Regions from separate parts of the Shewanella sp. 10N.261.52.F9 genome, predicted to be linked through region 1. Evidence: predicted binding sites of a transcription regulator. Region 1 holds the regulator's gene; the other holds the start of a gene.

What was found. The regulator sigma-54, encoded in region 1, starts transcription at its own class of promoters, with help from an activator protein. The targets are predictions, from matches to a motif close to GTTGGCACGNNNNTNGNNT.
Region 2: the regulator sigma-54 is predicted to act here: its motif matches at 10,376-10,394, upstream of hmpA (NO-inducible flavohemoprotein).

Annotation. Positions count from the first base shown of each region.
Region 1 is NZ_JBFRNX010000021.1:65,581-81,780, reverse strand. It holds gene AB4298_RS13625 (sensor histidine kinase) at 1-928, opposite strand, end outside; gene AB4298_RS13620 (response regulator transcription factor) at 922-1,611, opposite strand; gene AB4298_RS13615 (glycosyltransferase family 2 protein) at 1,741-2,796, shown strand; gene AB4298_RS13610 (ArnT family glycosyltransferase) at 2,796-4,187, shown strand; gene AB4298_RS13605 (GtrA family protein) at 4,172-4,672, shown strand; gene AB4298_RS13600 (FG-GAP repeat domain-containing protein) at 4,865-6,454, shown strand; gene AB4298_RS13595 (transposase) at 6,731-6,946, opposite strand; gene AB4298_RS13590 (YiaD family glycine zipper/OmpA-like lipoprotein) at 7,414-8,088, shown strand; gene AB4298_RS13585 (molybdate ABC transporter substrate-binding protein) at 8,368-9,162, shown strand; gene mgtE (magnesium transporter) at 9,220-10,584, opposite strand; gene AB4298_RS13575 (HPr family phosphocarrier protein) at 10,678-10,953, opposite strand; gene rapZ (RNase adapter RapZ) at 10,940-11,794, opposite strand; gene ptsN (PTS IIA-like nitrogen regulatory protein PtsN) at 12,003-12,446, opposite strand; gene hpf (ribosome hibernation promoting factor) at 12,449-12,736, opposite strand; gene AB4298_RS13555 (RNA polymerase factor sigma-54) at 12,766-14,226, opposite strand; gene lptB (LPS export ABC transporter ATP-binding protein) at 14,362-15,093, opposite strand; gene lptA (lipopolysaccharide transport periplasmic protein LptA) at 15,093-15,629, opposite strand; gene lptC (LPS export ABC transporter periplasmic protein LptC) at 15,696-16,200, opposite strand, start outside.
Region 2 is NZ_JBFRNX010000013.1:164,228-180,427, forward strand. It holds gene AB4298_RS09790 (bifunctional helix-turn-helix transcriptional regulator/GNAT family N-acetyltransferase) at 1-183, shown strand, start outside; gene AB4298_RS09795 (NADP(H)-dependent aldo-keto reductase) at 296-1,339, shown strand; gene AB4298_RS09800 (cysteine desulfurase) at 1,437-2,648, shown strand; gene AB4298_RS09805 (SufE family protein) at 2,752-3,198, shown strand; gene AB4298_RS09810 (HNH endonuclease) at 3,205-3,624, opposite strand; gene AB4298_RS09815 (AAA family ATPase) at 3,845-5,038, shown strand; gene AB4298_RS09820 (PH domain-containing protein) at 5,087-5,461, opposite strand; gene AB4298_RS09825 (peptidase U32 family protein) at 5,515-7,386, opposite strand; gene AB4298_RS09830 (zinc ribbon domain-containing protein) at 7,651-7,758, opposite strand; gene AB4298_RS09835 (zinc ribbon domain-containing protein) at 8,006-8,122, opposite strand; gene AB4298_RS09840 (cupin domain-containing protein) at 8,237-8,554, opposite strand; gene norR (nitric oxide reductase transcriptional regulator NorR) at 8,606-10,231, opposite strand; gene hmpA (NO-inducible flavohemoprotein) at 10,458-11,660, shown strand; gene AB4298_RS09855 (nitroreductase family protein) at 11,784-12,455, opposite strand; gene AB4298_RS09860 (SRPBCC family protein) at 12,550-13,086, opposite strand; gene nagB (glucosamine-6-phosphate deaminase) at 13,321-14,112, opposite strand; gene AB4298_RS09870 (pseudouridine synthase) at 14,387-14,989, shown strand; gene AB4298_RS09875 (putative bifunctional diguanylate cyclase/phosphodiesterase) at 15,010-16,200, opposite strand, start outside.

The DNA of each region.
Region 1 (16,200 bases):
TCTCCTGCTTTACTATGCTGAGTAATGCATCGACTGTGTGCTGCATTTCATGGGCGGCACGTTGAATTCTGTCACGTTGTCGAGCTTGAAATTCAGCACTATCGTTTTGTTCTTGCAGCTTAGCTGCGCCGCTAATAACGGTAATGGGGGTACGTAACTCGTGGCTAGCGTAACGGGCGAAGGCTTGCTCTTGCTTTATCATACGTTCATTTTGCTGGCGATAGTCATTAAGACTGTTGGCTAGAGCGCTAAACTCTGCTGCAGATTGAGGAGGCACGTTAAAAATTTTGTGTTCATTTGGCGTTTGTAACTGTTTTCCGAGTTGTAAAACGGGCTCAACGAGACGGCGGCTAAGTTTGTTAATCGCAAAACCAAATAACAGAAATAGTAAGCCAATAAAGCTCAATACAAATAGATTAATTGATTGCCACTCTTGATCGCTTAGCTCAACATTTTCCGCTGGCATAATTAGGTATAACGACTCCTTATTGCCATCAAGTTCAAACTCTTTACGGTATAAAAAGATCTCTTTTTGTTCATTTAAAGAGTCATCTTCAAATAGTTTAAAGCTGACGATTTCGTGCAACATACCACTTGAACCACGATCAACGACTTCGCCAGAAAAACCCACTGGAAACTTGGTTAAGTCGCCATATTTTTCTGGGATAAGTTCATGGGAGTAAAAAGCTTGGACGTGCAGACCTATTTGCAGCGGCTGCCTTGCTCCTTGCTGAAACAGACTGATTGCAAAGGGAGCACTTGCCTCGAGCTCGTGCTTGTTAACTTCATCTTCAATCCACTGCATTAAGCTTAGCGTGATAATATAAATGGTTAAGCCAATCATGAGCGCAATAATACTAAAATAGAGAAGTAGTTTGTGCGGCAGGCTCGAAACGGAAGAGCGTTTGCTTATTAAGCGCTTTAGCAACGGTCTTCTCCTAGTTGAAGCCTAAAGCCAACTTTTGGAACCGTTGCTAGCATTGGCTGCTTAAAAGGCTTATCGAGCTGATTACGTAATTGGTACATATGGCTGCGCAGAATATCGCTGCTTGGTGGAGATTGTCCCCAGATCTCGTCAATAATGTGTTCGCGCTTAACAATGTTAGGGGCATTTTTAATTAACAGTAGCAAGATCTGATAAGTGATTGGCGTGAGTGCTAGTTGCATATTTTGTCTTGATGCCTGATGCCTAGCGATATTAATTTCGATATCACCAAACTTTAGCGTACCTTGGGCGACTTGACCCCTATGGCGCTTTATCAGTGCTTGAATGCGAGCGTCTACAACATCTAAGTCAAAGGGTTTGCCAAGATAATCGTCAGCGCCGCTATCAAAACCCGTTAGCAAGTCGGTTTTATTATCGAGAGCCGTTAGCATTAAGATCGGCGTACTACAGCCGAGTGAGCGCAGGGTTTTGCATAAGCTTAAGCCGTCTAATTTTGGCAGCATTAAGTCTAAAATGATGGCATCAAAATCAAATGCCTGTGCCAGTGACAATCCTAGTTCGCCATTATCGGCAAAATCGAGCTCCATACCTTTGGCCTCAAAATAATCACCAAGGATCCCAGCAACATCGATGTTATCTTCAATAATCAGTAATTTAATTGTCATTACGTCGGCACCGCCAGTCAATTTTATTGGATTATTTTAGCATTTTTTTTGTGGAAAAAATGTCAATGACATTTTGTTCACTTCGGCAAGAGCATGCTAGTTGTAATTCAGTCGTAGTGGGACAAACATATGCCTTATTCTTCGTTCAGTCAAAGCGCTAATCATACAGAGATCTGCTTGTCAGTTGTGGTGCCGTTATTCAATGAATCACTGATGATTAAACCACTAATTGAGCGGCTAACCAAAGTGCTATCTCAGCTTGATGAGCGCTGTGAAATTGTGTTTGTTGATGATGGCAGTAGTGATGACTCATGGCTGCAAGTAAGTCAGTTGCCTCTGGTTGATAATGAGTACCAATGCATCAAGCTCAGCCGTAATTTTGGTAAAGAAGCGGCTATGTCTGCGGGGCTTGAGCATGCTCGAGGGTTAGCCGTTATTATGTTGGACGCTGATTTACAAGATCCGCCAGAGTTAATCCCAGATATGCTTGCACAGTGGCGTGCAGGCTACGACATCGTCAATATGAAGCGTAAAAAGCGCTTAGGTGAGACTTGGTTTAAACGTTTTTCCGCAAGTTGTTTTTATAAGTTAATGAATTGGGTATCTGACTCTCCCGTACCTGAAAACGTGGGAGATTTTCGTTTAATGAGCCGTCAGGTTGTCGACAGTATTAAAGCCTTACCAGAGCGTAATCGCTTTATGAAAGGTCTATTTAGCTGGCCGGGGTTTTCACAGAAAACCCTTGAATTCGATAGGGACCCACGCTTTGTTGGTGAAACTAAGTGGAACTACGGCAAACTATTTGGCTTAGCAATGGACGGTATCACTTCCTTTAGCTTTAAACCCTTAAGATTGGCGACTTGGTGTGGTGTTATCACGGCCATGAGCGCATTTGCTTACGGTGGTTGGATTGTTGCTAACACCCTCATTTTTGGTGGCAGTGTTGCTGGTTACCCTTCCTTGATGGTAGTGCAACTGGCGTTGGCTGGCATTCAGTTACTAGCCTTAGGTTTAATTGGCGAATATTTAGGTCGTGTTTTTGTCGAGGTAAAACAGCGTCCAATCTATTTGATTGAAGAAGTTGCCTATAGGGAATCTTTAGCTCAGGTACAAAAACGAACCAGTAGTACGGTTGATTTCGCTGGAGCGACTCAAGGTAATGTTAGTTACTTGGGGGCGAAATAATGCTCCAAGCTGTAAATAGACCAAAAGGATTAGTGGTTCTGTTAGTCGTAGTATTGGTTAGAGCACTGCTTTTACCTTGGTACCCGCTGATGGATACCACAGAGGCGCGTTATGGAGAAATGGCGCGTTTAATGGTTGAAACGGGTAATTGGGTTACGCCATTGTTTGATTATGGGGTGCCGTTTTGGGGTAAGCCACCACTTCATACATGGATGAGTGCTAGTTCTATTTTAGCATTTGGCAGCAATGAATTTGCGGTGCGCTTCCCTCATTGGCTGGCGGCAGTCTTGGTGCTCGCTTGTGTTGGATATTTTGCGAAGCGTTTACGTTTACCGATTGTACCGATATTGATTATCTTGGCTTCGACCGTGGTATTTACTATTAGTGCTGGTGCAGTAATGACTGATATGGCTTTAACGCTGGGCCTGACTCTGGCCATGGTCGGTTTTTATTTATGTTGGCAAGGCGACAAACCATGGGGGTATGCGGGTTTTGTTGGCCTTGCGATAGGCCTGTTAGCTAAAGGGCCGGTTGCTTTGGTGTTATTTGGTATAGGCTCTGGGTTATGGCTTTTATGGCAGTACGGTCCAATTAAAGTGTGGCGGCAATTATGGCAACGTGTGCCATTACTCGGCGGCGTAGGATTAATGTTAGCTATTGCATTGCCTTGGTATGCCATTGCTGAACGAGCAACTCCAGGGTTTATAAATTATTTTATTGTTGGAGAGCATTGGTCAAGATTTGTTGATAGTGGCTGGCAGGGTGATTTGTATGGCTCTGCCCATGATGAAGTTAGGGGCACTATTTGGTGGTATTTTGTTATTGCGGCTTTGCCTTGGTCGTTGTTTTTGCCTCGCGCCCTATACAAGATAATTAACGAACCAAAACAAGTTGAAGCGATAGAGGAGCTGCCTAAAGGCTTAGCGAGTTACTTAGTGTGTTGGATGATAGCACCAATGGTGCTGTTTACTTTTGCAGGTAATATATTGCCTGCTTACGTGTTACCGGGGATCCCAGGGGTTGCGCTTTTGTTAGGTTTTGCATGGCGTAATAGTCGGTTACCTGGGTTACATTCCATCGCTTTAAGCATACCGCTATTGTTAATAGCTACCGTTATTGTGTTGAATTTTGGCCCTGGCAAAGATAAAAGCGAGCGCTGGCTATTAGCGCAGCGTAGTGAGTCGTTACCTACTTACTATTGGCAACATCAGCCATTTTCAGCGCGATTTTATAGTGCTGGTCAGGCTGATAAGATTCAGAGTTTAGCTGAAGTGAAGTCGAGTGATTTTTATTTAGTTGCCAATAACAGGCTTGTGAAAACTGAGTTTGCTGATTGCGAAGCTTTAGCTAACAACAAATATCGAGGTTTGCTCAAGTGTCGTCGCAACTAGGTATTTTTCAAAAGCGCGCTTGTGAGTTAAAGGCTAAAACATTAAAGCGTTTTTCTCTGCAGCAGTTCAAGAATAAATTTACTGCTGAAATTCGATTCTTAACAGTAGGGGCGGGCGTCTTTGTGTTTGATGCAGGCGTGTTTTATTTACTGCTTAGCTTAACCCCTTTGACATTGATGTCGGCTAGAGTGCTCGCTTTTGCTGCGGCGATAGTGTTGTCTTGGTATGTGAATCGCCATTGGACTTTTAAAGGCCGTAAACACCGCGCTAAAGCAAAGCAATTTAGTATGTCTTTAGTGGTTGCGAGTATTGCCGCTATAATGAATCTGTCAGTATTTTACGTCGTTAATCATTTGCTTAAAGAGCAACTTGTTAATCAGCCTATATTAGCAAGCCTTGGCTTTGCACTAGGAGTATTAGCCGGATTGATAGTGAATTGGTTAGGTGCCAATTATTGGACCTTTTCTAATAAACACGCCATATAAAATATGTTCAAAAGCTTTGTTTGAGAGGCCCCTTAAAGTCGTTATCGTAGCAGTGGTGTATCACTCATAGTGCATCCTTGTGTTACAAACTGTTAACGAATGGTTTCGTTCACAGTTAAAAACCGTTAGTTTCAATACCTCTGCTGATATTAGGCAAAGTTAGGATTGATGGGTGACACAAGGAGTATATTGATGAAATTGACACTTAAAGGCTTGATAGGCACTTGCGCGATTGTGGCTAGTGGCGTGTCATTATCTGCCCAGGCAAAATCTGACTCGGCATTAAACTTTACCGAATCTGTTATTAATGCACCTTTTGAATTAACTCATCCAATTATTGCGGCAGATCTATTATCGCAGCCAGGAAAGGAGCTTATCGCTTTTGGTATTGATGACTTAAACCAACGCTGGATGGCAATCTATCTACTTCAGCAAGGCCAGTATCAATTGTCTCATAAGCAAGCGTTACCTCAAGAGTTACACAGTTTTGATATTACAGAACCCACAGATACAGAATTGCAAAAGTTGTACTTTTTATCACAAGACAAATTACAACTGTTGGTTAATCCCGCGAATACTCAAGAGTGGCAGATTGAAACTGTTGCTAAGATAAACTCATTATCTTTTAAAGATCGCCCGGATTTTATTAGTCGCGGTGAATTCATTCAAGATCTTAATGGCGACAAACGTGATGATATTTTGATTCATGACTTCTACCAAGTGCATCTGCTATTAGCGACAGACCAAGGTTTTCAACCTCAAGAGCTGCCGATAAAACCACAGTCTAGATTATTTGAAGATGGTGCTACTTACACCCAGTCTAAACTTTACATTAGCGACGTTAACCTTGATGGCTTGATGGACATTGTTAAGATTGGTGAGGGCGAGCTTGAAGTTTATAAACAGAATAAACCTGAACTTGCGTTAGCTAATATTGAGCAAGCTGAAGCAAATACTGATAAAGATAGTCATAAGGAGACGTTTACCTTTAACCCTATCGCCGAGTTTATCTCAGTGCGCCAGCCTATAAGCGGCATTGATTGGTGGAATAAGCGTGATGCTTATGGTGAGCAATTAGATCAAAGCAAGCTGGTGTATCGCAAGGTTGAGGAGCTTAAAGATCTCAATAATGATGGCATTACCGACATGGTGATCCGTTATACCAAAAGTTCCGGCGTTTTCGATAGAGTTAACGATTACGAAATTTACTTAGGTGAGAATCAACAAGGCAAATTGCATTTTCCTAAACAGGCGAGCAGCGTGGTTAGAGCGGAAGGGACGTTAACGGGTTTAGAGTTTGTTGATATCGATAACGACAATAAAGATGAAGTTTTAGTCGCAGGTTTTGATATTGGTGTGTCGCAAATTATCGGTGCTTTGCTATCTGGCAGCATTGATCAAGATGTACATCTATTTAAGATGGACGCTAACGGACGCTTTAGTGAAGACTCGAATGTTAGTAAAGAAGTTGAACTTAATTTTAGCCTGAGCTCGGGGCAAGCTGGCAGCCCAGTGGTAAAGCTTGCAGATCTTAATGGCGATGGTTTTAAAGACCTTATTTTGTCGGATGATGAGTCGAGTCTGAAAATTTATTTAGGCCAAGATGGTGACGATCTATTTAGCCGAGATGCACAAAAGCATGAGCTGCAGTTACCTATTGAAGGTGGCATGCTAAAGACTGAAGATCTCAATGGTGATGGACGTGAAGACTTACTGATTAAGTATGGCCGCCAAGATGATGATGATTTATCAAATCAATTTAGAGTATTGCTTGCTAGTTAGTTACTAGCCTTGATTGACGCCAATATGATGATTAATTGCTAATAGAAATGGAGCCTAAGGCTTCATTTTTTTATTGATTTATTTGGTCTATTAACACCAGAACGAGGACTTAGAGCGGTAAATCGGCTGTTATTAATTAAATACGATTTTGGGGTAGCAGAGGCGAAAACCACATTAAGCGTTATATTATTTTATTGAGTTAGCGCGTTAATTTTGATTTCGTTGCGGCGAAAGTCATGCTTCTTCGCCTCTGCTTAACAGGGTACAGCCTGTTATTTAGCGTTGACGCAATAACTGTTTTATACGTACTGCTAGCAGCTTAGTCTGCTGCATAATTGGCAGTGAACCTCTAGTCGATTTTTGCTCACTTTCATGCACTATTTGATAAACCTTTTTTGTCGATAGTCCGTAGTCTTTGGCTACGTCTGACAATAAGCGGCCTTTATTTTTAACTTCATTGATAACGTTAAGGTTTAAGTTGATAGCGTCCATGGGCATTCTCTTTTAAATTCTAATGATTAATACGGCTAAACATCAGTGGTTTGTACGTCTTTGAGCGTGGTGACGGAGATCCCTAGGCAAGGCTGTTGTGCTAGGCTTTGCCGTTATTCTCTGAGCATTGTTATTATTTATTTTTGTTGTCAGTGAGTACTCAATAATGAGTATGCTTAAGCTGTGCCAATACTGAATTTTATTTTAATTCATTACAATTCATATGGTTAAAATTTAATGCACAAGGCTAGGTCATCTGTTTTAGTTATTTTTGCACTTTACTGGTGCATTGCTGCATGATTTTGGTGCAATCCTGAAGGTTGGATAAAAAGCCGAGTTGTTCACTTTTAACCCACTTAATTGCCTAGCCATTGTCTAATCAATTCTGTTTTATATACTGCTAAAAATAATACATCTTATAAGCGGTCGTTTTTGCATAACAGCAAAAGCAGTTAGGAGTGGTAAAAATGAACATAAAACGCAGTTCAATTATTGTGGGTGGCTTAGTGGCTGCGATGATGGTCTCTGGTTGCCAAACAACTAATCCATACACTAATGAATCTCAAAATGGCAAAGCGACAAATGGCGCATTGATTGGAGCTATTGCGGGGGCTGCAATTGGCGTAGCGTCTTCCAGTAAAAGTGATCGCGGTAAAGGCGCATTGATTGGTGCTGCATCGGGTGCAGCGTTAGGTGGTGGTATTGGCTACTACATGGATGTGCAAGAAGCTGAGTTACGTAAGCAATTACAGTCATCAGGTGTGAGTGTTACTCGCAGCGGCGATAATATTATTCTTAATATGCCTAATGATGTCACTTTCGGAGTTGACCAAACAGATTTGAGCCAGCGCGCGCAGCAAGTGCTTAATAGTGTTGTGCTTGTAGCACTAGAATACGACGAAACTAAGCTAAATGTGATGGGGCATACAGATAGTTCTGGTGCGGAATCATATAACTTAAGATTATCGCAAGTGCGTGCGAGTGAAGTGGCAAATTACTTAACTCAGCATAAGGTGCCAGCAGTACGTGTTGCGTCTCATGGTATGGGGGAGTCAAAACCGATTGCAGACAATAAGACTAAACAAGGCCGTGCTGAAAACCGTCGAGTTGAGATTATCTTAAGCCCAATGCCAAAGGCATAAACTTAATTTTAGTCGATTAAGTTATTTGAACTAAGCCACCGTTAGGTGGCTTTTTTGATCATAGCTACAGATAGCAAAGCCTTTTAAATATTGATAGTCTGCTGGGACTTTTTGTCTGCTGTTAGCTTAAAGGCTGTGACGATACTCGCGTGGTTACATACTTAAGTTGTGCTAAACGGCTCAGGCATTGTGATTTGATATTAGATGTTTTCTCATTAGCTTAATGCAATGTGTTTGCACATAAATCACCGTTAAAAAAGACAAAATGAATGGAAAGAAATGATGAGAAAATGGATCTTAGTTTCACTGTTAAGCCTACCTTTTGCTGTTAATGCTAATCCTATTGAATTACGAGCTGCGGGCAGTTTAAAAAATGCCATGAAGGACATTGTGATGGCGTACCAGCAAACAGATGATCAAAAGGTTGCTACTGATTTCGGTCCATCAGGGCTGCTGAGAAAGCGCATTGAAAATGGCGAACAGGTGGATCTATTTGCTTCTGCAAATATGAAGCACCCACAGACATTGGAAGCGGCCGGTAAAGGTGGCAATGTGGTAATGTTTGCCCGTAACCAGATGTGTGCATTGGCTCAGCCCAACGTTAACATTAATAGCGAAGGCTTATTAGCTGTCATACTTGATCCGAAAGTTCGAGTGGGCACTTCAACACCTAAAGCCGATCCATCAGGTGACTACGCGTGGAAAATTTTTGCTAAAGCGGACGATGTAAAAGCAGGGGCAAAGACCAAGCTTGAACAAAAAGCACTGCAGCTTACCGGTGGTGAGAACAGCGCGAAGGCACCTAAAGGCCGTAATACTTATGGTTGGGTAATGGAAAATAAGCGCGCGGATGTGTTTTTAACTTATTGTACGAATGCAGTATTGGCGCAAAAAGAAGTGAATGATTTACAAATCGTGCAGATGCCAGCACCACTAGCTGTTGGTGCAAATTATGGTTTGATTGTGCTTGATGATGCACAAAAGGATACTTGGAAATTAGCGATGTTTATCCTGTCTGAGCCCGGACAAACGATTCTTGCTGACTACGGTTTCGATGCGCCGTTAAAGCAGTAATAGCCATTAAGCTTAAACCCAAAAGGCCGCAATTGCGGCCTTTTTGTTAAGTCGGCTCTAACTCATCAAGAATAGCGTTGCCAAACCCAGGAAGGCAAAGAGGCCAATAACGTCAGTTACTGTGGTTAACACCATACCGCCGGCTAGAGCCGGATCAATGTTCATTCGTTTCAACATTAACGGAATAGTCGCTCCAGCAAGGCCCGCTACCGTCATATTGATAAGCATAGCGCCCGCTATTAAGCCACCTAAGGCTATATCACCTTTCCAGACCCACACAGCCGCAAAAACCAAAATAGACCACAGCAAGCCATTCAGGAAGCCAATGGCAAGCTCTTTACCAATTAACCAACGTGAGTTACTTTGACCAATTTGTCCTAAGGCAATACCACGAATAACCAAAGCTAAGGTTTGGTTACCAGCAACACCGCCCATACTCGGGACGATAGTCATTAAAATCGCAATCGTTGCGAACTGTTCAATCGTGCCTTCAAACATGTTGCTGACTGACGCTGCCAGCAGCGCGGCAAACAAATTAACAGTTAGCCAGAGTGAGCGACGGAAAGTACTCTTAAGCACGGGGCCAAAGGTATCTGTATCGTCATCCATACCTGCCATACCCATCATTGAGTGTTCGGCATCTTCACGAATAACATCGACTACATCATCAATGGTGATACGACCCAGTAGCTTGTCGTTCTCATCGATAACGGGGGCTGACATCCAGTCATGTCGTTCAAAAAGTTGTGCGACTTCGCTGTCTGACATACCGACAGGGATCGCTTCGAGATCTGACATCATGATTTCACGCACAGATGCATTCGGGTCGCAGGTCAGAAGATCGGCAATTCTTACACCACCTAAAACACGATCATGTTTATCGACCACATAAAGCATGTCTGTGGCATCAGGCAGTTCACCGCGAATTCTTAAGTAACGCAAAATTACGTCAATGTTGACGTCGGGTCTTAAGGTGACGGTGTCGGTATTCATTAAGCTACCGGCTGTATCATCAGGGTAAGATAGCGCTTGTTCGACACGAACCCTGTCTTGCTTACTCATCGATTGCAGTACTTGCTTAAAGACGCTGTCTGGCAAGCTACGTAGGATGTAAGCCAAGTCATCGGTGTCCATATTCTCGGCCGCTTTAGCAACGCGTTCAGGACTCATCTGAGTGATCAGACTATCTTTAAGCTCTTCACCAAGCTCATCGAGGATTTCACCGGTATGCTCTTGATCAATTAATTGCCACAGTACTTGGCGTGTTCGTGGCGGGGACGATTCGAGAATAAAAGCGATGTCTGATGCTGCCATGTCTTGCAACATATTCCGCACATGGACAAACATACCGCTGCCCAAGGCTTTTGTTAGCTGATTGAGGCGTTGATCTGTTGTTTCATTGTCTAAGACTTCAATCGGCATGATTCCCTCACAGGGTCTTTAAAAAGGCGCTTATGTTAACTTAAGTGCTGGTGGAACGGGTGATAATTAAGACGGTCGAGCCAATATCGGTAGTTAACTATCTTCGTCAAACTTGGCATCGATGAGCTGACAAACAGCATCGAGTGCTGTTTGAGCATCTGGGCCCGTTGCCAGTAGTTGAACGGTTTTCCCCATACCCGTCTCTAACATCAATAAGCCTAGTACACTGGTAGCAGAAGCTTGTTTTTCGCCTTGAATGATAGTTATTTTGGCATCGAATTCCGACGCCAAAACTACCAACTTAGTGGCCGCTCTTGCATGAAGTCCCAATTTATTACATAGGGTGATTTCACGCTCAATGGTCGGCATTTTTTAACTCGCGGTGACGGGCTTGTACCTTGTGTTTGCCATGTTTGAAGTGTGCAGCAAGACGCTCAGTAATATACACAGAGCGATGTTGTCCACCAGTGCAGCCAATAGCAATCGTTAAATAGCTACGGTTGTTACGCTCAAGGTCAGGTAGACAGTTTTCAAGTAGATCTTCTATCTGCTTGATAAACTCATTAACTCGTGGACGCTCGTTCAAGAAGTCTTGAACGGGTTTATCGAGTCCAGTCATTGGACGTAAATCAGGCTCCCAATGAGGGTTTGGTAAAAAGCGTACATCAAACATAAAGTCTGCTTCGGTCGGCATACCATGCTTGAAACCAAATGATTCAAAATTGATCATCAACTGTTTATCAACATTGCCTATTAATATTTCACGCACTTGATCGTTTAGATCGTAAATATTAAGACTTGAAGTATCAATGTAGTGATCAACGATATTGGCCAAAGGCTCAAGTAAACGCGCTTCTAATGCAATCGCTTCTTTCAAAGATACATTGTCGTGAGAGAGCGGGTGAAGGCGTCGTGTTTCATTGTAGCGCTTGAGCAGTACTTCATCGCTAGAGTTTAAGAAAAAGCTCAGTAACTGTATGCCTTTAGGCAAAAAGGTAAGATGTTTGACGAGTTCGTCTTTGCTTTCTGGCAAGTTACGGATGTCGACACTGATAGCAACAAACTTAGTATTACCTGATAGTTCGTTAAGTAGTGTGCCCATCATAGGCAATGGGAGATTGTCGACACAGTAGTAGCCGAGATCTTCGAGCATTCTTAGTAAAACAGATTTGCCTGAACCTGAACGACCAGAGACTAAAACAAGCTTCATCGTATGGGTACCTGATTGAAAATTAACTAAATGTTTGAATATGGTAATAATCTTGTATCTATGGATATAGATTAACTTTTTTAAGCTTTAAAGCAAGAAATTAAGCAGATGATGAAGAAGAATAATATAACTGTAATAATTACTTAGGCCTTTAAATTACTGCTGCAAGCTTACGCTATGCGACGAATTTAAAGACCCCAGTAAGATATTATTGGGTAATGACTTGATATAGTTCTGATTCGTTACTGGTTTTTCTCAACTGTTTTAACACTGCTTTGTCATTAAGCTTTTCTGCCATTGAAGACAAAGTTGCTAAATGCTGTTCACACTGCTCAGATGGCACCAATAGGGCAAATAGAATATCAACGGGCTTTTTATCGATTGAGTCAAATGCAATTGGATCTTCGCATTTGACTAAGACCGCCACAGGTCGCTCGATATTAGCCAGCCTTCCGTGAGGGATCGCTATACCGTTACCTATACCCGTGCTACCCATTTTCTCTCTCGCCAATAGACTTTCAAAGATCTCTTGTGAAGACAGGGTAGGGTACTGGACAGCGGCAATATCACTGATTAACTCCAGTACCTTTTTCTTACTGCCCGGAGTGGCGCAGGTAGTGCACTCCGGCTGCAGGATGGTACTTAGTTCCATCGTTAGTGTTTAGTTAGCTTCTCTTTGTGTTTAAGAACCTGACGATCTAGCTTATCTATCAGGGAGTCTATTGCAGCATACATATCTGCATGCTCCGAAGTGGCAAATACTTCCCCTTTTTTCAGGTGGATTTTTGCTTCGGCAATCTGCTGCATTTTTTGTACATTCAAAATAACGTGCACATTATTGATCTGATCGAAATGTCGTTCAAGCTTTGTGAATTTTTCTTGCACGTAGCCGCGCAAAGATTCAGTAATTTCGATGTGATGTCCTGTCAGGTTGATTTGCATATATCGATCCTCCAAGTGCCTAATTTGAGTTATAAACTCTTACGTTGGTTTGAGGGGGGGATCAGCATCGCTTCTCGATATTTTGCGATCGTACGTCTAGCAACTTTAATCCCTTGTTCTGCCAAAAGTTGAGCCATTTTGCTGTCGCTTAATGGTTTCTTTTGGTTTTCAGCTGCGACTAACTTCTTAATAAACGCTCTAATTGCTGTCGATGAACATTCTCCGCCATCGTCAGTACCGACGTGGCTAGAGAAGAAATATTTCAGTTCAAAGATACCTCGTGGGGTATGCATATATTTCTGTGTGGTTACTCGTGAAATGGTTGATTCATGCATTTCAACCGCTTCCGCGATATCATTTAACACCATGGGTTTCATGGCTTCTTCGCCGTATTCGAAAAATCCTTGCTGGAACTTAACGATACAGTTAGTCACTTTTAATAAAGTGTCGTTACGGCTTTCAAGGCTTTTGATAAACCACTTTGCTTCTTGCAGATGTCCTCGAATAAACTGTCCGTCTGCCTGATTAGTCGTACTACGCGCCATCGAGGCATAATGTTGGTTTACGTTAATTTTAGGCATGTAATCAGGGTTTAGCTCAACAACCCAGCGACCTTTTTTCTTGCTAACCGAGACATCAGGAATAACATATTCGTCTTTACTGCGCGCAATCGCCAGCCCAGGCCTTGGGTTTAGGGTTTGGATCAGTGTAATTGCTTCGCGAAGATCATCTTCTTTAAGCTTTGTTTTGCGCATTAATTGCCTGAAATCTCTACCAGCAATTAAGTCTAAATAGTCTTTGATAAGTAATTTTGCGTTGTCGATATGCGGGGTATCTGCCGCATATTGCGCTAATTGGATCAGCAAACACTCACTCAGATTACGCGCTGCAACTCCAATAGGATCAAAGTGTTGTACTCGTTTTAATACGGCTTCAACTTCATCTAGTTCAGTTTCAGGGTCGCCCATCGCCTCTAAGATATCTTCACAGCTTTGGGTTAAGTAGCCGCGCTCATCAATAGCGTCGATAATAGCAGTGGCGATTGCAAGATCGTTATCAGAAAACGGTGTGAGGTTTTTTTGCCATTCAAGGTGTTCGTACAAGCCTTCGCTGGTTTCACCTTGAAAGGGCATATCATCTTCGCGACTAACGCCTGAGCTGGAGTTAGACGATACGGTGTAGACTTCGTCCCATGTTGTATCCATTGGCAGGTCATCTGGCATGGAATCTTGGGTTAATGCATCAGAGGTTTCAACCGTAGCGCTGTCGCGCTCTAGGCTATTAGAATCGTTTGAAGATGGGTCGTCACTATTATCCATGTCGCCATCTGATTGCTCTTCGTCTAACTCGAGTAGTGGGTTAGATTCTAATGCTTGTTGGATCTCTTGTTGCAGCTCTAAAGAAGATAGTTGCAATAGGCGAATAGCCTGTTGCAATTGAGGAGTCATGGTGAGCTGTTGACCCATTTTGAGCTGGAGTGACGCTTTCATCGTACCGCTATTCCCTACACTGTAGTTAAACGTTAAAGCTCGCTGATTGGCGAAGAAAGCTTAAAAACTCAATACATTGATTTTATTTGGAATTGTATTCCGTATTAAGTTTTTAACTTCCAAATGGTGAATTAACTATAGCCTGAATTGTTCACCTAAGTACACTGCTCGAACTTGCTGGTTGTCTAAGATTTCAGCAGGTGTACCTTCGGCAATAAGATTTCCGTGACTCACGATATACGCATGCTCACAAACATCGAGTGTTTCACGCACATTGTGGTCGGTAATTAGTACGCCTAAACCGCGGTTTTTGAGCTGTTCAATAATCTTTTTAATATCAATTACAGAAATAGGGTCAACACCGGCAAAAGGTTCATCTAATAGGATGAATTTGGGGTTGGCTGCTAATGCTCTGGCAATTTCAACACGGCGTCGTTCACCGCCTGATAGTGCCATACCTTGGCTATCGCGAATGTGAGTAATATGGAACTCTTCTAACAGATGTTCGAGTTGTTCTTCACGTTGTTCATTATTGATGTCACTGCGGGTTTGTAGCACCGCCATAATGTTGTCACGTACAGACAGTTTTCTGAAAATACTCGCTTCTTGCGGTAAGTAGCCAATACCTTTACGAGCACGTAAGTGCATTGGGTCTAAAGTAAGATCGTCATCGTCGATAAAAATCTTACCTTTATCGCTTTGAACCAGACCAACAACCATATAGAAAGTGGTTGTTTTACCCGCACCATTTGGTCCAAGTAAGCCAACAATTTGGCCCGTTTTTACGGTTAAGCTAACATCCTGCACAACAGCACGGCTCTTATAGCTTTTAGCTAGATTGGCTGCTTTTAAGGTGATTTGGCTCATTATTGTTCCTGCTGTTGTACTGGTGCTTCAGGCTTTTCTTCCTGATAGGTTTCAGGCTGAATAATGGTGATAACTCTGTCATCTCCTTGGCCAGTACTTTCTGCGATTAGTTGCTGCTTACTGATATTATACTTGATGCGGTTACCTGTAACTTGGCTGCCGTCTTGCTCTAGTGTTGCCTCACCCACTAAAGTCAGTGTGCGTGTGGCTAATTCATAACGGATTTCTTTGGCGCTAGCTGTTGCAGGACGGCCATCATCCATAGTTTGGGTATAAGTTGCTGGCGCGCCTGTAGCGACTAATGTTTTACCGCTTTTATCTTCTTTCGAGAATACACGTAGCTCGTCGGCTTTCATCTTAATAGAGCCTTGTGTAACTTCTACTGGGCCGAAGAAAATAACTTGGTTATTTTTTATATCAGCTTCTTGGCTCGCCGCGGCGATTTTTACTTCTTGCTGCAGATCATCGACCTTAGCAATAGTGTTAAAACTTAACAGACAAAATAGGCCTGCAAGGATAGATTGATTGTATTTCATAATGTCCTTCATACTCGGCTATAGCGTATTGCTGATGCAGCCCAAGTGTTGTTCAATATTGGCGTATTACTTAGCTTCGTAGATCCCTTCTACTTGGCTAACAAGTTTTACGCTCTGGGCATTCAAGTCGGCATATAGCCCCATTCCTTGAATAACAAATTCGTTGCCAGTGACGTGGATCATATCGTCAGAGGTCATGATCATAGTATTGAGATCAAGCTCTAGATAATCAGTTGTTAACGTCTGGATAGGCTCTTCTGGACTAATAGAGTCGATAATAACATTGTTTTCTAAAGTTACCTTACCAGTCACTTTATTTAGGCTACCTTGAGTACCTTTGAGCTGCCATTGAGCTTGGCCATCATCAGGATAAATAAGATAAACAGGTTCGGTAAAATAAGTCATGCTGACACTATCGAAATGCTCCATATGCTTGGCGGTTACTTCGCTATTGATCAGTCCTAATTCGTTGTATTCGATACTACGAAGATCATCAATAATGTAGTCAGGACGTTGACTGACATCAATATCTAGCTGTTGCTCGCTTTTTTTAGACTGCACTTGCCAGTAA
Region 2 (16,200 bases), on a different contig from region 1:
CAAGCAATTAATTTTGCTACAGAACAAGGCTTTGCTGATTGCTACCTAGAAACCACCGCTAACTTAATCGAAGCGATAAAGTTGTATGAATCATTAGGTTTTCAACATCTCGATAGACCGCTAGGCAATACTGGCCATAACGCTTGTGAGATCACTATGCTCAAGCCATTAACAGCCAATTAATCAATTTATCAATTTATCTGCCTCAGTATTCATACTGAAGATAAGTCTCTAGTTTTTATACTAAAAGCTTGCTAGCCTCAGTTCAAGCGCATTCAGATATAAGAGGTTTTTTATGCAATATAGACGTCTTTCGCATTCAAGTTTAAATGTTAGTCAAATCTGTTTAGGTACCATGACTTGGGGCGCACAAAATACTCAAGCCCAAGCGTTTGAACAGCTCGATTATGCTATTGGTGAAGGCATTAACTTTATCGATACCGCTGAGATGTATCCAGTGCCACCAGAAGCAGAAACTCAAGGTGAAACCGAACGCATTTTAGGTAATTACCTTAAACAAAGGGGTAATCGTGACAATCTGATTATCGCCTCTAAAGTCGCCGCTCCCGGTGGTAAAAGCGATTATATTCGCCCTAATATGGCACTAGATTGGCGTAACATTCACGCCGCAGTCGATGCCTCTCTTGAGCGCTTGCAGCTCGACACGATTGATCTTTACCAAATCCACTGGCCAGACAGAAACACTAACTTCTTCGGTGAACTAAGCTACAACCAGATCGATGAACATGAAAAGCAAACGCCCATTATCGACACCTTGGAAGCCCTAGCAGCTCTAGTTAAGTCGGGTAAAATTCGCTATATTGGTATTTCAAATGAGACACCATGGGGCTTTATGGAATACCTGTGCTTAGCAGAGAAACATGACTTGCCTAAAATTGTCTCAGTGCAAAACCCTTATAACTTGCTGAACCGCAGTTATGAAGTGGGCATGGCCGAAATAAGCCACCGTGAAGAAGTGCCATTACTGGCCTACTCACCATTGGCGTTTGGTGCACTATCGGGTAAATACCTTAATGACCAATGGCCAGAAGGTGCCAGAATGACGCTGTTTAAGCGTTTTGCGCGTTATACAGGCACTCAACTGGCATTAGATGCCACTAAGGCTTATGTCGAGCTGGCGCGTGAATTTAATATGAGCCCAGCGCAAATGGCATTAGCCTTTGTTAACTCAAGAAAGTTTGTTGCCTCGAATATTATCGGTGCCACCAATCTTGAGCAGCTTAAAGAGAATATAGCCAGTGTAAATTGTGCTATTTCTCCCGAGTTACAGTTACGCTTAGACGAGCTAGCCCTGCTATATCGCCTGCCCTGCCCATAAAAAGTCGCCTGTTTTAACAGTCTAACCTTGCTTTAGGCGCACAGATCTTACAAGATCGATGCGCCTTTTTACTTTTCAATTATCTCGGATCAGATTAATGGATCTCTCAAGCCTGCGGTCACAATTTCCAACCCTAGCTCAATCTAATGATGGCTACTCTCTGTGTTACTTAGATACAGCAGCAACCAGTCAAAAACCGCAGTGCGTGATAGACGCCATGAATCAGTATTATCATTTAGATAATGCCAACGTACACCGCGCTGCACATCAGCTATCAGCTCGTGCCACCAGCCAATATGAAGCGGTGCGCGATAAACTGCAGCAATTTATTAATGCCGAGCGCCGTGAAGAGATTATTTTTACCCACGGCACCACCGAATCCATCAATATGGTGGCCCATGGCTTAACGGCTCATATTAAAGCAGGTGCAGTGATCTTAATTGATAGCGCGGCTCATCACGCTAATATAGTGCCTTGGCAAGAACTGGCTAAACGCACAGGCGCCATCATAAAACCTATCCCGCTAACCGCTGATTGCCGACTTGATGTCAGTGCATTCGATGCATTACTTAGCCAAAAACCTGCCATTGTCGCCCTAAGCCATGTATCCAACGCGCTTGGTGCGCTTAACCCTGTTAACGAGCTTGTGGCTAAAGCCAAACAAGCTGGTGCAATAACCTTAGTTGATGGCGCCCAGGCTATTGCTCACCTAGCAGTTGATGTGCAGGCTATTGGTTGTGATTTCTATGTTTTCTCCGGCCATAAAATGTATGGCCCAACAGGTGTGGGTACCCTATATGGCCGCTTTGAAGTCCTCGATAAATTGAGCCCATTACTGACCGGCGGCGAGATGATTAAAAGCGTCAGCTTTGAGCACACAGAATTTAATATTCTGCCCAACCGCCTTGAAGCTGGCACGCCGCCCATTGCAGAAGTGATTGGCTTAGGCGCCGCAATAGACTTTATCAACGGATTACCTCGAGCAGAGGTGCACGCTGTAGAGCAAACGCTATTAGCCTACTTGCAAAATGAATTAGCGGCACTTGGCGATATGGTGCTTTATGGCGCCCACCCTAACAATATTGGTGCTGTCGCATTTAATTTAGCCGATGAACATCACCAAGATGTAGGGATTTTACTTGACCAGCAAGGCATTGCCGTACGTTGTGGTCATCACTGTGCTATGCCGCTAATGCAAAGCTTAGGCTTAAAAGGCTGCTGCCGCGCATCGATTGGGGTTTATACTAATAAAGCCGATATCGATAACTTCATTAATGCGATGAAATCGGTAAAAGAGTTATTGTTGTAAAAGAAGGTTCTAGGGGAAAGATAGCTCCTAGGAAGAGCAAAGACGGAAAAGCTAAGCACGTTTTTATTTATTGTTAAGTTAATAATTTCAATTTAGGTCAAGTATGAGTCAGCAAGTAAAGCCTACTGCAGAGCAGTTTTTAGCATTACCCCTTACAAATGATGCCCAAGCAACACTTTCATTATTTGAACAAGCGGGTAACTGGCAAGAGCGTTATCGGCAAATCATGTTACTGGGTAAAACCTTACCTAGACTTGATGATGATTTACGTGTTGATAGCGCTCAAGTACGTGGCTGTGAAAGCAATGCTTGGTTGTACCATTGTGAAATTGATGGCCAACATTATTTTGTTGCCGACAGTGATGCGCGCATCGTAAAAGGCTTAGTTGCACTCTTACTGATTGCCTGTAACGGTAAGAGTAGCGCTGAAATAACCGCGTTTGATCCAGACAGCTATTTTGGCCAGTTAGGCTTGCAAGGCCAACTGAGTCCATCACGCACGAATGGCTTATTAGCGCTGGCTAAAGCAATTAAATTGGCTGCCCAATAATTTACCTCAACGCCACTTTTTATTTGAAAAATTAGACTTACCTTTATTGCATTGCTCACAAAGGATTTGCAAATTTTCCAGCTCTAGTTCCAATTTAGGATAAAGAGAACGTGGCTTAATATGATCGACGTGCATAATTGCGCCCTGAGCAGGGGTAATACCGCAACATGCACATTGATTACCATAAAGTTCAAATGCTTTAGCTCGTAAAATTAGCCACTTACCACTGCTATAAAAATCCTGTTTGGACTCAGTAAAAGGCAGAGACTCCCAATCATCAATGATCTGCGGCTCACCGCCTGGGCTGACTAATATAGCTTGTCCCTCATTCACTTTTAACCATTTCCAAATGGCCTTTAATGCGCCCTTCTCGGTTTTATAGCGTTTACTGCGCCGCTGTTGTGCTTGAAATGTTACTGACCACATCAAAAATTCCTTTTGCATTATTTCGGTGTCGTTTTGAGCCAATACTCACCTATAACTCATATTCAAAAATCTATCCTCACCCTCGAAAAGCCTATTTTGCTCAGGTAAGATGAAACCATTAACTCAACAAACAGTCTGCGCTTTTCTTTAACTACCTGTAACGGATTAGATTACAGGCAACGAGGCGCGAACAGTAGTCACTGATAGAAAAGAGCTCATTATGCTGACCACCTTAGCCATTCAGAATTATCGTTCTCTACGCGAGGTGGTGATCCCTTTGTCGCAGCTAAACTTGGTGACGGGTGCTAATGGCTCTGGCAAGTCTAACCTATATAAAGCACTGCGATTATTGGCACAAACCGCGCAAGGCGGCGTGGTCAATGCCCTAGCACAAGAGGGTGGCCTTGATTCTAGTTTTTGGGCGGGGCCAGAAAACATCTCCAAACGCATGTTAGCAGGTGAAGTGGATATAGAGCCAACTGTGCGCCAGCAAGTAAAGCGCTTAAAGCTTGGCTTCGCCAGTGATGAGTTTAGTTATCTGATTGAGCTAGGTTTACCAAAGCCCGACTCCACCACCTTGTTTGGCTTAGATCCGCAAATTAAGCGCGAAGCGATTTGGGTCGGTAATCAATATCGCCCTGCTAGCGTATTATTAGAGCGCCGTGGCGCATTAATAAAAACCCGTGCTGAGCGTAAAGTTGAGCAAAAACTGCAAGCCGGTTGGCAAACCCTCAATGTGCAAATGCAGCATAGCGACAGTATTTTTACTGAGCTTGCCGATCCGCAGCGCACACCAGAGGTAATTAGCCTACGGGACAATATTCGCGCATGGCGCTTCTACGATCATTTCAGAAGTGACTGCGATGCACCAGCAAGAAAGTCTCACCTTGGCACCCAAACCCCAGTGTTACATTATGATGGCAGAGACTTGGCCTCTGCGATTCAAACCATCTTTGAAATTGGTGACAAACAAGCTTTTGATGATGCAGTTAGCGACGCCTTTCCCGGCGCACATGTGGTGATTAGCTATGAGTCTAATGGCAGCTTAAGTATTCAGTTTCATCAACACGGGCTACTAAGACCGTTGTCGGCATCTGAACTATCTGACGGAACTTTAAGGTATTTGCTATTGGTTGCAGCACTGCTCACCCCGAGACCGCCTGAGCTAATGGTACTTAATGAACCTGAGACCAGCTTACACCCAGACTTACTGCCAGCATTATCGCGATTGATAGCCAAAGCGTCAGAGCATTGTCAGTTATGGGTTGTATCTCACGCCAATAGGTTAATTAACGCATTAAATCAGTTTGAAGATTGTAATTTGATAGAGCTAGATAAGCAGTTGGGGCAAACAGAAATCGTTGGGCAGGATAGTTTAACTAAGCCGAGTTGGCAGTGGCAAAATCGCAGCTAAAGCATTTATAGATTAATAGCTGCGATTGGCACTTACTTATTAAAGAACTTATAGCGACATGTTGGCAATGGTCTTTTGAATACCGACCACGTCAGTGCCACGCTTAAGCTCTTTCACTAGCGGATCTTTTTGACCAGAGATCCAAATCTTTAGCTCGGCGTCCATGTCAAAGGTGCCTGCGGTTTCCACTTCAAAATGGGTAATCGACTTATATGGCACCGAATGGTAGCTCACCTTTTTACCGGTAACGCCCTGCTTATCAATTAAGATCAGACGCTTGTTGGTAAACACAAACATGTCGCGGATAACTTTGTAGGCCAAGGTTAACGACTCATTATCGGCCATAATTGGGCTTAACTCTTGGGTTAACTCCTCAAGGTTAACCTCTGAAGCATTGCCCATCAGCGAATCTAATAATCCCATGTCTATTTTCCTTAATAGTGTGAGTAAATTAGATCCGCCGTCTTGCGATGGATCTAATCAGGTGTGCGAACTTGTCTGTTTTCGCCAACCACCATCATTTCACATTTCGGGCAGTCAAACACTAGCTTAAGCACATCTTTACCAATTTCTAAAACCATAGGATCGGCCTTGATCCCCGGCACTTCTTTTGGACAAAGGTTAAAGTTAAAACGTAAGCAATGTTTAGTGACCATAAGAGGCACATCTTCGCTGATACCATTTTTCTCATAGGTATCTTGAATTTCAATCACGCCATGGCGCTGATAAAACGCTTTAGCTTGCTCGTTAGCTACGTTGCCTAAATAGCTTAAGTGCTTAACTGGATACACGGCGTCTTGATTATATTTCCACGCTTTCGGGCGCACATAATCATTGACTCGTGCTTGCTCTAACGCAGCAACCGTATCACGGCGCAGGCCGTTCAATATCGAGGTTGGAATAAACCAAGTCTCAGCAGTTTCGATTAAAATGTTATGCGCGGTAAAGTCGGTACTACCCAATTTTGCCAGCTGTTTACGTAGGCCTTGCTGGGCTTTTTCAATATCACTTGCCGCAGTTTTGACCATGGCTAATGACTGCGTGGCGCTGTGCCCATAAACATCGGTCATAGTCAGAGATACGCCGTCAGCGGTATCAGCTAATACTAAATCAACGCCGATAATGCGCTTAGCAGACTCTTTCGCCAGTACCGTCTCAAAGGCTTGGTTGTGGTTACGATAAATCGTCATGCCCACTTTAAGCTCTTTTGGCATACGCAGTACAAATAGCTTTAAGCCTTCGGCACGGTTAACACGCAGGCCTTTTAACTTATCATCTGACTGCTTGGCTTCTGCATAATCACTTGGGAAAAAGCACAAACCGTCACCATTGTTAAAGGTTTCAGTTGAGGTGACTTCAATAAAGTCTTTACCAATATGCTTAACGGTTGCCACTTCTTCACCAATGTATTTTGGCGAGCGGAAGTCACTCACGCCCTGGCTACGCTCGTTAACAAAGTAATCGGTGCGGCCGCGGTTGAAAGTCTTTTCAGGATTTGGCGTAAAAGTATGCTCACAGCGACCATGAGAGGAAGCGACAAACTCAGAGCGGCGCGCCATGATTTTATCTAGCTCTTGGCGATAATGGGCTGTGACGTTTTTAACGTAGCTTAAATCTTTTAGGCGGCCCTCAATCTTAAACGAGCGTACGCCCGCATCAATCAAAGCTTCTAAATTATCAGTTTGGTTATTATCTTTAAGTGATAATAAGTGCTCGTTTTGCGCCAGTACGTCACCTTGACGGGTTTTAAGCTCGCCCGGTAAACGACACATTTGCGAGCATTCACCGCGGTTAGCGCTACGATTACTAAACGAGTGGCTTAAGTTACATAACCCACTATAAGCGACGCACAATGCACCATGAATAAAGAACTCAATTTGCATATTCGTCTTGGCAGCTACATCGCGAATTTGGCTTAAACCTAATTCACGGGCAAGCACTACTTGCGAGAAACCCACCTGCTCTAAAAACGCCACTTTTTCAGGGCTGCGGTTATCCATTTGCGTACTGGCGTGTAGCGCAATAGGCGGTAAATCAAGTTGTAAAATACCCATGTCTTGTACGATAAGCGCATCCGCGCCCGCTTCGTAGACTTCCCAGATGAGCTTTTGCGCTGCGTCTAATTCGTCGTCCATCAAAATAGTATTGATAGCAACAAACACTTGGGCGTGATATTGATGAGCAAAGGTACATAAGCGTGCAATGTCTTCAACACTGTTACCCGCAGTTGCGCGAGCACCAAATGCAGGGCCACCAATGTATACAGCGTCGGCACCATGGCGAATCGCTTCGATACCATAGTCGGCATTTTTAGCCGGAGCCAACAGCTCTAAACGGTTATTTTGCATCTCTATTGGAGTATGCACCGCGTCATTAGCCGTGTCGTCAGGCTTATCGCTAGGAGTATAGATGCCAACATTGCTCATAAAAATCACTCAAAAAGGGTTAACACAAATATTTTGGGCGAAGATTATAGCAAAAATCGCCAGCTTTGGCGTTAGCTAATATAAAATCAATTTTTGAACAATTTGCTGTTAACTTCTGCACAGAAATAACAGGATAGTTTTAGCCGCCATTAATACCTATCGGTATAAGCCAACAGCCATATCTTGTTATGTGAACAGGTCAAAGGCATTACCCAGCGCTGATGACTTGCCCTTATAGAATTCGGTATAGCTGCAATTTGAGCAGGTTACAGTAATACCAATCAGTATAAACATTTAGTCACTCAGCGAGAGTTTAGCGGTTTTGAGGCAAGGCAACGAGTGAAGAGCATAGTTGTTCTACGTTCAAATTCGTTAACACAGCATCAGAATCGCTAAAACTCGCCAGTCTGGAACGTTTTTGGCTGCCTACTTCTGCGTTGAGTACCTTTATAAGGGAATAACCATTATTGCAGCTATTCGCCTTGAATTAGTTTGCCAAAAATCGTTCTGAGCTGATCAAATTCTTATATTGATTGGTATATTAACGCTTGTTTTGCATATCAAAAATACGCGACCAAAAACCACCTGACACGCGAATTTCACCAGTCTCAAACTCACGTTGATTACACTTGGGACACGCCCATTTATCATGTTGCATGATGGCTCCTATCACTCGGGTTATCTATTTTAAATTAGAACGTTAACTCTGATCCGCTGCGACTAGCTCTAGTCAGCACTGTAGAACTCATTACCATTTTAGGCACAGTTAACGTTAATAATGCACCGCTAACCAAATAGTCTCTACCTCTTCACTCGTCCAAGCTACCCTATGCTTCACATTTGCGCCAATATTAATGTGCTCCCCAACGCCGAGCTCTATGGTCTTACCCTCACTAAATTCTAGCCTCGCTGCACCTTGGATCACCATCACCCATTCATTATGAGCTTGATCGTACCATTGCCCTTGCGGCGTCACATGGGCTTTAGAAATGATTCTTTCAATCAATACGCTATCGTTTCTAACGATTGGCTCGAAGACTTCTTGTGATAAATCATCTGGTAGTTCGCTTAACATATTGTGCTTTTGCATTTGCCTTCCCTATTCAATAATCGCTTCAAAAATAGTGAATACCACCCGTTTTTATAGCGGCTTAACCACAATGCTTTTACTGACTCTAATGCCTAAGCGCTTAGCGAGACGATTTAGATTCGCTCGATCCATCTGTAGTCGTGTGGCCGTAGCTGACCAGTTACCATTTTGTTCAGATAAATGCTGTAAAATCAGTTGCCGCTGAAAATCATCGGTTTGCTGCTTTAGATTAATATCAGCTTGCGCAGCAAGGCTGTGCACATTTATCGCCTGCGATACATCGCCACCGGTTAACGCTTTGTCTTTTGGCAACATCAATGCCAAATGCGTCAGACCAATACGCACTATCGGCGAATGGCTGTCACTTCTTGCCCTTAATGCCGCGCGACTAATCACATGTTCTAGTTCACGTACATTGCCGGGCCAATCATAATCATTCAGCACCTTGATGGCATTTTTGGCCAGAGTCAGTTGCGTCATGCCCAGCTTTCGACGGGTCGATTCAATAAAGTAGCCACATAACAGGCTAATATCACCTTCTCGCTGCCTAAGCGGCGGAACGGCAACTGGGTAAACGCTTAATCTATGATATAGATCAGCGCGAAAACGCCCTTGTTCTACTTCATCCCGTAATTGCCTATTGGTCGCCGCCACAATACGCACATCCACATACTCCACATCATCTTTACCAACCACTTGGATCTCTTGGTTTTGCAACACTCTCAGCAACTTACTTTGCGCCGCTAATGGCAATTCGCCAATTTCATCTAAGAAGATTGTGCCACCACTGGCAAGATTAAACTTACCGGTACGGGTACGTTCAGCGCCAGTAAACGCCCCTTTCACATGACCAAACAGCTCGCTTTCTATTAGATTTTCTGGCAATGCTGCGCAGTTAACATAAACCAGTGGCCCATCACGTCGGCTTGATTGTCGGTGCAGTGTACGGGCGACTAACTCTTTACCTACGCCAGTCTCACCTTCAATCAAGATTGAGAAATTAGAAGCGGCGACCATTTCAATCTCTTGCTTAAGTTTGCGCATACTAGCGCTATCGCCAATCAGCTCACCACCATCTTTAATTAACGCTTCGTGGGTTAGCTCGGCCACCACTTGCTGATTATGCTTTGAGTGCTGCTCTAATTGCTGCAACATCATGGCCGTTTTTAACGTGGCAGCTGACATAGCGGCAATCATATCTAGAGTGCGGTTGGGAATATCATCAAAGACGTTAGGCACCATGCTATCGAGTGTTAGCACCCCAATAAGTTTATTATCGGATAACAAGGGTAACCCCATACACGCGTGTACCGGCAAATCACCTTCGTGGGCTAATAGCAAACCGTCATAGGGATCAGCAAGTGTGCAGTCTGCGGCAAAACGAACAGGCATGCTCGAATTACAAATCTCGGCAAAGCGTTCATGAGCAGCGATTTCAAAACGCCGCCCAAGTGTTTCTTTCGTCAGCCCTTGCAAAGCAAGTGGTCGTAAATAATCCCCCTGTACATGCAGCAATACCACCGCGTCACATGCTACAGCCTGCCGCACCGTGCTGAGCAGGCGCTCAAATCTATCAGTATCGGTTAGGCTATTAGTTAGGTTTAATGCCAGCTCAATCAAGGCTGTAGAAGAGATCTCACTCACTGAATCGTAAACCCTATTTAATCTGTTATTCATCGGTCTTAATCAAACCATAACATGATAAGTCTTTAGCCACAAAAACAACCATAAGAGTCATAAAGACTACAAATTAAAGAGGTCTTTTTGACTACATATCGACTGTAAATCGCTTAAAAAGCGGGAATAAGTCGTATTTACACAGTTGGCATAGTTCTCGCTATACAAGGCTTAAGACCTACGAGTTCGCACTTGCGACGATAAATAATCAATAAAGGATATTTAGATGTTATCTGCAAAACATATCAGCACAGTAAAAAGCACTATCCCATTACTTGAATCTGCTGGCACTGCCATTACTGAGCACTTTTACCAGCGCATGTTTGCCCATAACCCAGAATTAAAGCATATCTTTAACTTGAGCCATCAGCATTCTGGAGGCCAACCCGCGGCGCTTTTCAATGCTGTCGCGGCCTATGCTAAAAACATCGATAACCTAGGTGCATTAAGCGGCGCAGTAGAGCGCATTGCCCACAAGCACACCAGCTTTAATATTCAACCAGAACACTACCCCATTGTTGGACATCACTTATTAGAAACATTACGTGAATTGGCCCCTGATGCATTTACGCCAGAAGTCGAAGAAGCATGGGCTGCTGCTTATGGCGTGTTAGCGGGCATTTTTATCGATAGAGAAGCTACGCTATACCACAAAAATGAAAATGAAGTTGGCGGCTGGAAAGGCGCACGTGAGTTTAAAATTATCACTAAAACCAAAGAGTCTGAGCTAGTGACTAGCTTTGTCCTTGCCCCCGTGGACGATAAAGCAGTAATGCATTTTGAGTCAGGACAGTATTTAGGTGTTAGCGTTGCACCAATTAACCATGACTACCAAGAAATTCGTCAGTATTCATTATCTGACAAACCTAACGGTAAGCAATATCGTATTTCAGTGAAAAAAGAAGCCGTTGGCGTGCCTGGGGTGGTATCTAACTATTTGCATGATCACGTTAATGTTGGCGACACGATTGACGTTTATCCGCCAGCGGGCGATTTTCATTACGAAGAGCGCGAAGCGCCAGTGGTACTTATCTCGGCTGGCGTTGGTGTCACTCCCATGCAATCGATGTTAGAAATGCTGGCGTCTAAGTCGTTTGCAAAACCTGTGTTCTATCTGCACGCCTGTGAAGGTGTCGAGCAACATTCATTTAATCAAAGAGTCGAGTCACTGGGGCTACAGCTTAAGCTTGAACATCATACTTGGTATCGTGATATCGGTAACGCCAATGACGTGGTTAATACTACCAACATCCATCAAGGCTTTATGAATCTTGCTGCGCTTAAAGACTCACTTCCGCTAACGGATGGTGACTATTACCTATGTGGACCGGTTGCCTTTATGCAGTTTGCCAAGCAACAACTACTCGAATTAGGTGTTAGCGATGACCGTATTCACTACGAAGTGTTTGGCCCTCATTCTGATCTCTAAAACCGCTAAGGGCGTTTAAACAAGCCATATAAACAAAGCTTAGAAAAACGGACGCCAATTGGCGTCCGTTTTATCATCTATCAACTATCAACTATCAACTATCGCATTTTCTCTAAAGTGTATTTAGATAAAGTCACAGATCTCAGCAAGCGACTTTTTCTGCAGTGCATGTTCTGGCACGGTGGCATCGTCACCTGGGTAACCTGCAATAATCAACATATAGGGGCGCTCATTAGCATTATCGCGACCGCAAACCTTACTTAAAAAAGACATAGGTTTTGGCGTGTGGGTTAAGGTGCCTAGTCCTGCATTATGCAGTGCCTGAATTAAGAAGCCTGTGGCTATCCCTACCGACTCATGCACATAATAATTAGTCTTTTGTTCACCCTCTTCTTCAGAGCGTTTCTTACTAAAAATGGCAATCAACCAAGGCGCATGTTCAAGATAAGGTTTATCGGCATTGGTGCCTAATGGTTTAAGCGCATCAAGCCACTCTTCCCCTGCTCGGCCAGCATAAAAAGCTTGCTCTAGCGCTTCAGCCTCATGGCGAATTTGCGCTTTGATTTCAGGGCTATTAATGGCAACAAAATGCCAAGGCTGATGATTAGCCCCATTGGGCGCTGTACCAGCGGCGAGAATACACTTTTCGATAATTTCTTTGGGTACGGCTCGATCTGAAAATTTACGGATTGAATGACGACGCTGCACCTGTTGATAGTTTTGCTCAGCGCGCTCAAGCATCTCTGCTTGCGGGTATTCAATAAAGTCATTAAGAGGATGATGCGTATCAGTCATGTTTTACCTTCAACTTATTTTAATTATTTTTATCAATCGTTAAGTTAGCCTTGTAATAACACTGAGCGACAAAGCCCATTATCTTCAACTTGTGCTATTGAGCTTCTACTACTGTCTTTAGCTGCGCCAAACCTTGGGTTAAATCATTACCTATCATGCCTTCAAAATCCATAAACAAAAACATCAAATTCATCGGATAATCTAAGTGCCCATCAAAACCCCAGGTCACTTGAGTTTGATCAGACGATAATGCGGTAGTTTGCATATAAGCCATATCATTTGACTCGAAAGGTTTAAAAAACCTTAATGCGTAATCGATACGTTTCCCCTCATCGATACGCATAATTTCTTGCTCACCTTCACCCACATCTTCTTTGTCGCTAACCCAGCCAGCAACAAACCCGACCATGCCATCAGTACCTCGATAGCTCTTTTGCATATCAGGATCCATCTGTGCCCACACGCTATAGTTATCTTGATTCTTGAGGTATTTGACGTAATCGAATACCTTTGTAACGGGTTTATTTATAGTGACTTGCGTAGTAACCGAATAGGTTTTATCGACAAATAGCGCAACAATAAATGGTAAGGCGATAATCACTAAGATTAGTAATAGAAATTTCTTTAGCATGATGATTACTCTTAATTTGCAGCTCAGCTGGCCTCAATCAAACCTAGCTAAAAGGTGACTTAAGAATAAACATATTATTAACAAAATGACAAATTAAGTAAGGATACAATGTCAGCATAACTTAAGAAGGGGAGCGTTTGAGTCAACTTGAACATTTTAGAATAGTGGAAGTCAGTAGAAAGCAAAAAGACAAGCATTGCTTGTCTTTTAATCTTATAGAAGAAAACTATATCTTTACAGCCCAAGCCTTGCCATCAGCTTTTGATTCTCTGCTTCGATGTGCTTATAAAAATCACAGTCAGTGAGTTTTGATGCTGCGGCTTCATCAATTACTAATACCGCATCTTGGTGGAGTTGCAGTGCAGATGCAGGACATGCGGCAGTTAATGCTCCTTCAACCGTTGCTTTAATCGCATCCGCTTTGTTTTCACCTGTTGCTAGTAATACCACTTTCTTAGCATCTAAAATCGTACCAATGCCCATAGTGATTGAAAGGTGTGGTTGATATTCACCAGCTTCAAAGAAGCGTGCATTGTCATCAATGGTGGCTTTAGTCAGTGTTTTAACTCTTGTGCGTGACATCAAGCCTGATGATGGCTCGTTAAAACCAATGTGACCGTTACGACCAATACCTAATAATTGAATATCGATCCCACCTGCAGCCTTAATTTGCTCTTCGTAACCTTGGCATGCTTCAATTGGGTTTGCCGCATCGCCTGGTGGCACAAATGTTTGTGACTTATCAATATTAATATGATCAAACAGCTGCTCGTTCATAAAGTAGCGGTAGCTTTGCGGATGTGTGCCTTCTAGCCCTAGATATTCGTCTAAGTTAAAAGTCTTAACACCTGAGAAAGAGATTTGTTTAGCCTTGTTTGCCGCTATAAGTCCTTGATAAAGTGAAACAGGTGTTGAACCTGTCGCTAAACCCAGTACTGAATCAGCCTTTTTTTGCAGCTGCTTAATAAAAATGTTGGCGCCATATTCAGCAACCGAGGCACTGTCTTTTAATATTACGATTTGCATAGATTTGATCCAATATCAGTTAGTCATCAGCTAGATTACAAACACGTTCTAAAAGCACTGTAATGCTCTTTTCACCATTTGTACTGTGCGACCAAGTTAACCTATTTTTCGTTAAGTCGACCGACACCATGAATTAGTTAACATAACTATAACCTCAAATGACAACGCTGTCATTAGCTATTAATCGTACCAATCTATGCTTATTGGCTATGTATGCACTTAAAAATTAGATATTAAGGTTATAATGCGCCTCCATTATTTTAGAGCCGCTGCCATGTCAGAATCAGATCTTACAGAGAAACGACATAGTCACTTTCTCATCTATAAACCCTATGGATATTTGAGTCAATTTGTACCTGAAACTCGTAAAAGCAAGCCAGTGCTTGGTCAACTTGCTCATTTTCCAGAAAAGACCATGGCTATTGGCAGGCTTGACCATGACTCCGAAGGACTCCTGCTGTTAACTACCGACGGTATGCAGAGCTTTGTTATTCGTAGTAAAAACATTGAGAAAGAGTACTACGTACAAGTTGATGGTGAGGTTACCTCTGAGCAACTTACTCAGTTACAGCAGAGTGTTGAAATAGGCGTAAATGGTGAGAAATATCAGACCTTACCTTGCAAGGTAGAGCTATTAGTTGCTGAGCCTAACCTTCCATCAAGGGGCAAAAAAATACGCGATCCTCGCCATGGGCCTACAAGTTGGTTATCAATAACGATTTGTGAAGGAAAAAACCGTCAAATAAGAAAGATGACAGCAGCGGTTGGTTTACCGACATTAAGACTGGTTAGGGTCAGGATCGCTCATATTGAGCTTGGATCAATGCAACCTGGTGATGTGGTTACGATTAATCAGTTTGATATAAGCGCTGACTAAAGCCAGCGCTTTACGCGCTGCTAATTGTTTAAAAATTCAGTTAAATTTTCTACCCGTTGTGGTCGGCTATAAAAATAGCCCTGCACCTGGTCACAACCATTTTCTTTTAAGAAATTAACCTGCTCCTGGGTTTCTACACCTTCCGCTACCACCTGTAAATTAAGCGCATGCCCCATGGCAATAATCGCTTTGGCAATGGCGGTGTTATGTGTATCTAACGGTAAACCGGCAACAAATGATTGGTCGATTTTCAGTTTATGGATAGGTAACTTTTTAAGATAACTTAACGAAGAATAGCCAGTACCAAAGTCATCAATAGACAATTCAACTCCCATTTGGCCTAGCTTTGCTAAATATTGGCTCACAAGCAGTTGATCTGACATCATACCGCTCTCAGTAACTTCCAGCTCTAAGCTAGTTGCTGGTAAACCCGTTTGCTCAAGGATTTCTGCCACTTCGCAAACAAAGCTACTTCGCTGTAATTGCTGACTAGCAACGTTGACTGCCACGCGGCCAAAATTAATACCTTGTTGATGCCAACGCTGTCCCTGCTCACATGCTGTTTTCAGTACCCAACGACCAATATCTTGAATCAGGCCAATTTTCTCAGCTAATGGGATAAACACTGCAGGAGAAATACTACCTAACACCGGATCATCCCAACGCAGGAGTGCTTCAAACGCCACAGCTTTTCCTGTTTTAAAGCTGATCTTCGGTTGGTAAACAAGATGAAATGCACCAATGGATAAAGCATCGTGCAATGCACTTTGCAGCTTTAATTTGGCAACTGATTCTTGTGTCAGTGACTCAGTATAAAAGGCGTAATTATTACGACCGTCATACTTAGCCCTATGCATAGCAACCTCAGCGTTAACCATAAGATCACTTGAATCTTGGCCATCATCTGGATAGATGGCGACCCCCATACTCGCGGTCAATCGGGCTTGACCATATTCGCCAAGCAAAAACGGCTGATCAAACACCTTACGTAATTTATTGATATTCAGCAGTAATGCATCATTGCTATCAATATTAGGCAATATCACCGCAAACTCGTCACTGCCTAAGCGTGCAGAAGTCGCTAACGTATCAAGATCTAAACTAAAACGGCGGCTTAGTTCCAGTAAAACTTCATCACCTACGGGGTGGCCGTAGCTTTCGTTAATTTGCTTAAACAGATCGACATCAATATACACTAACCCTAAGCGACT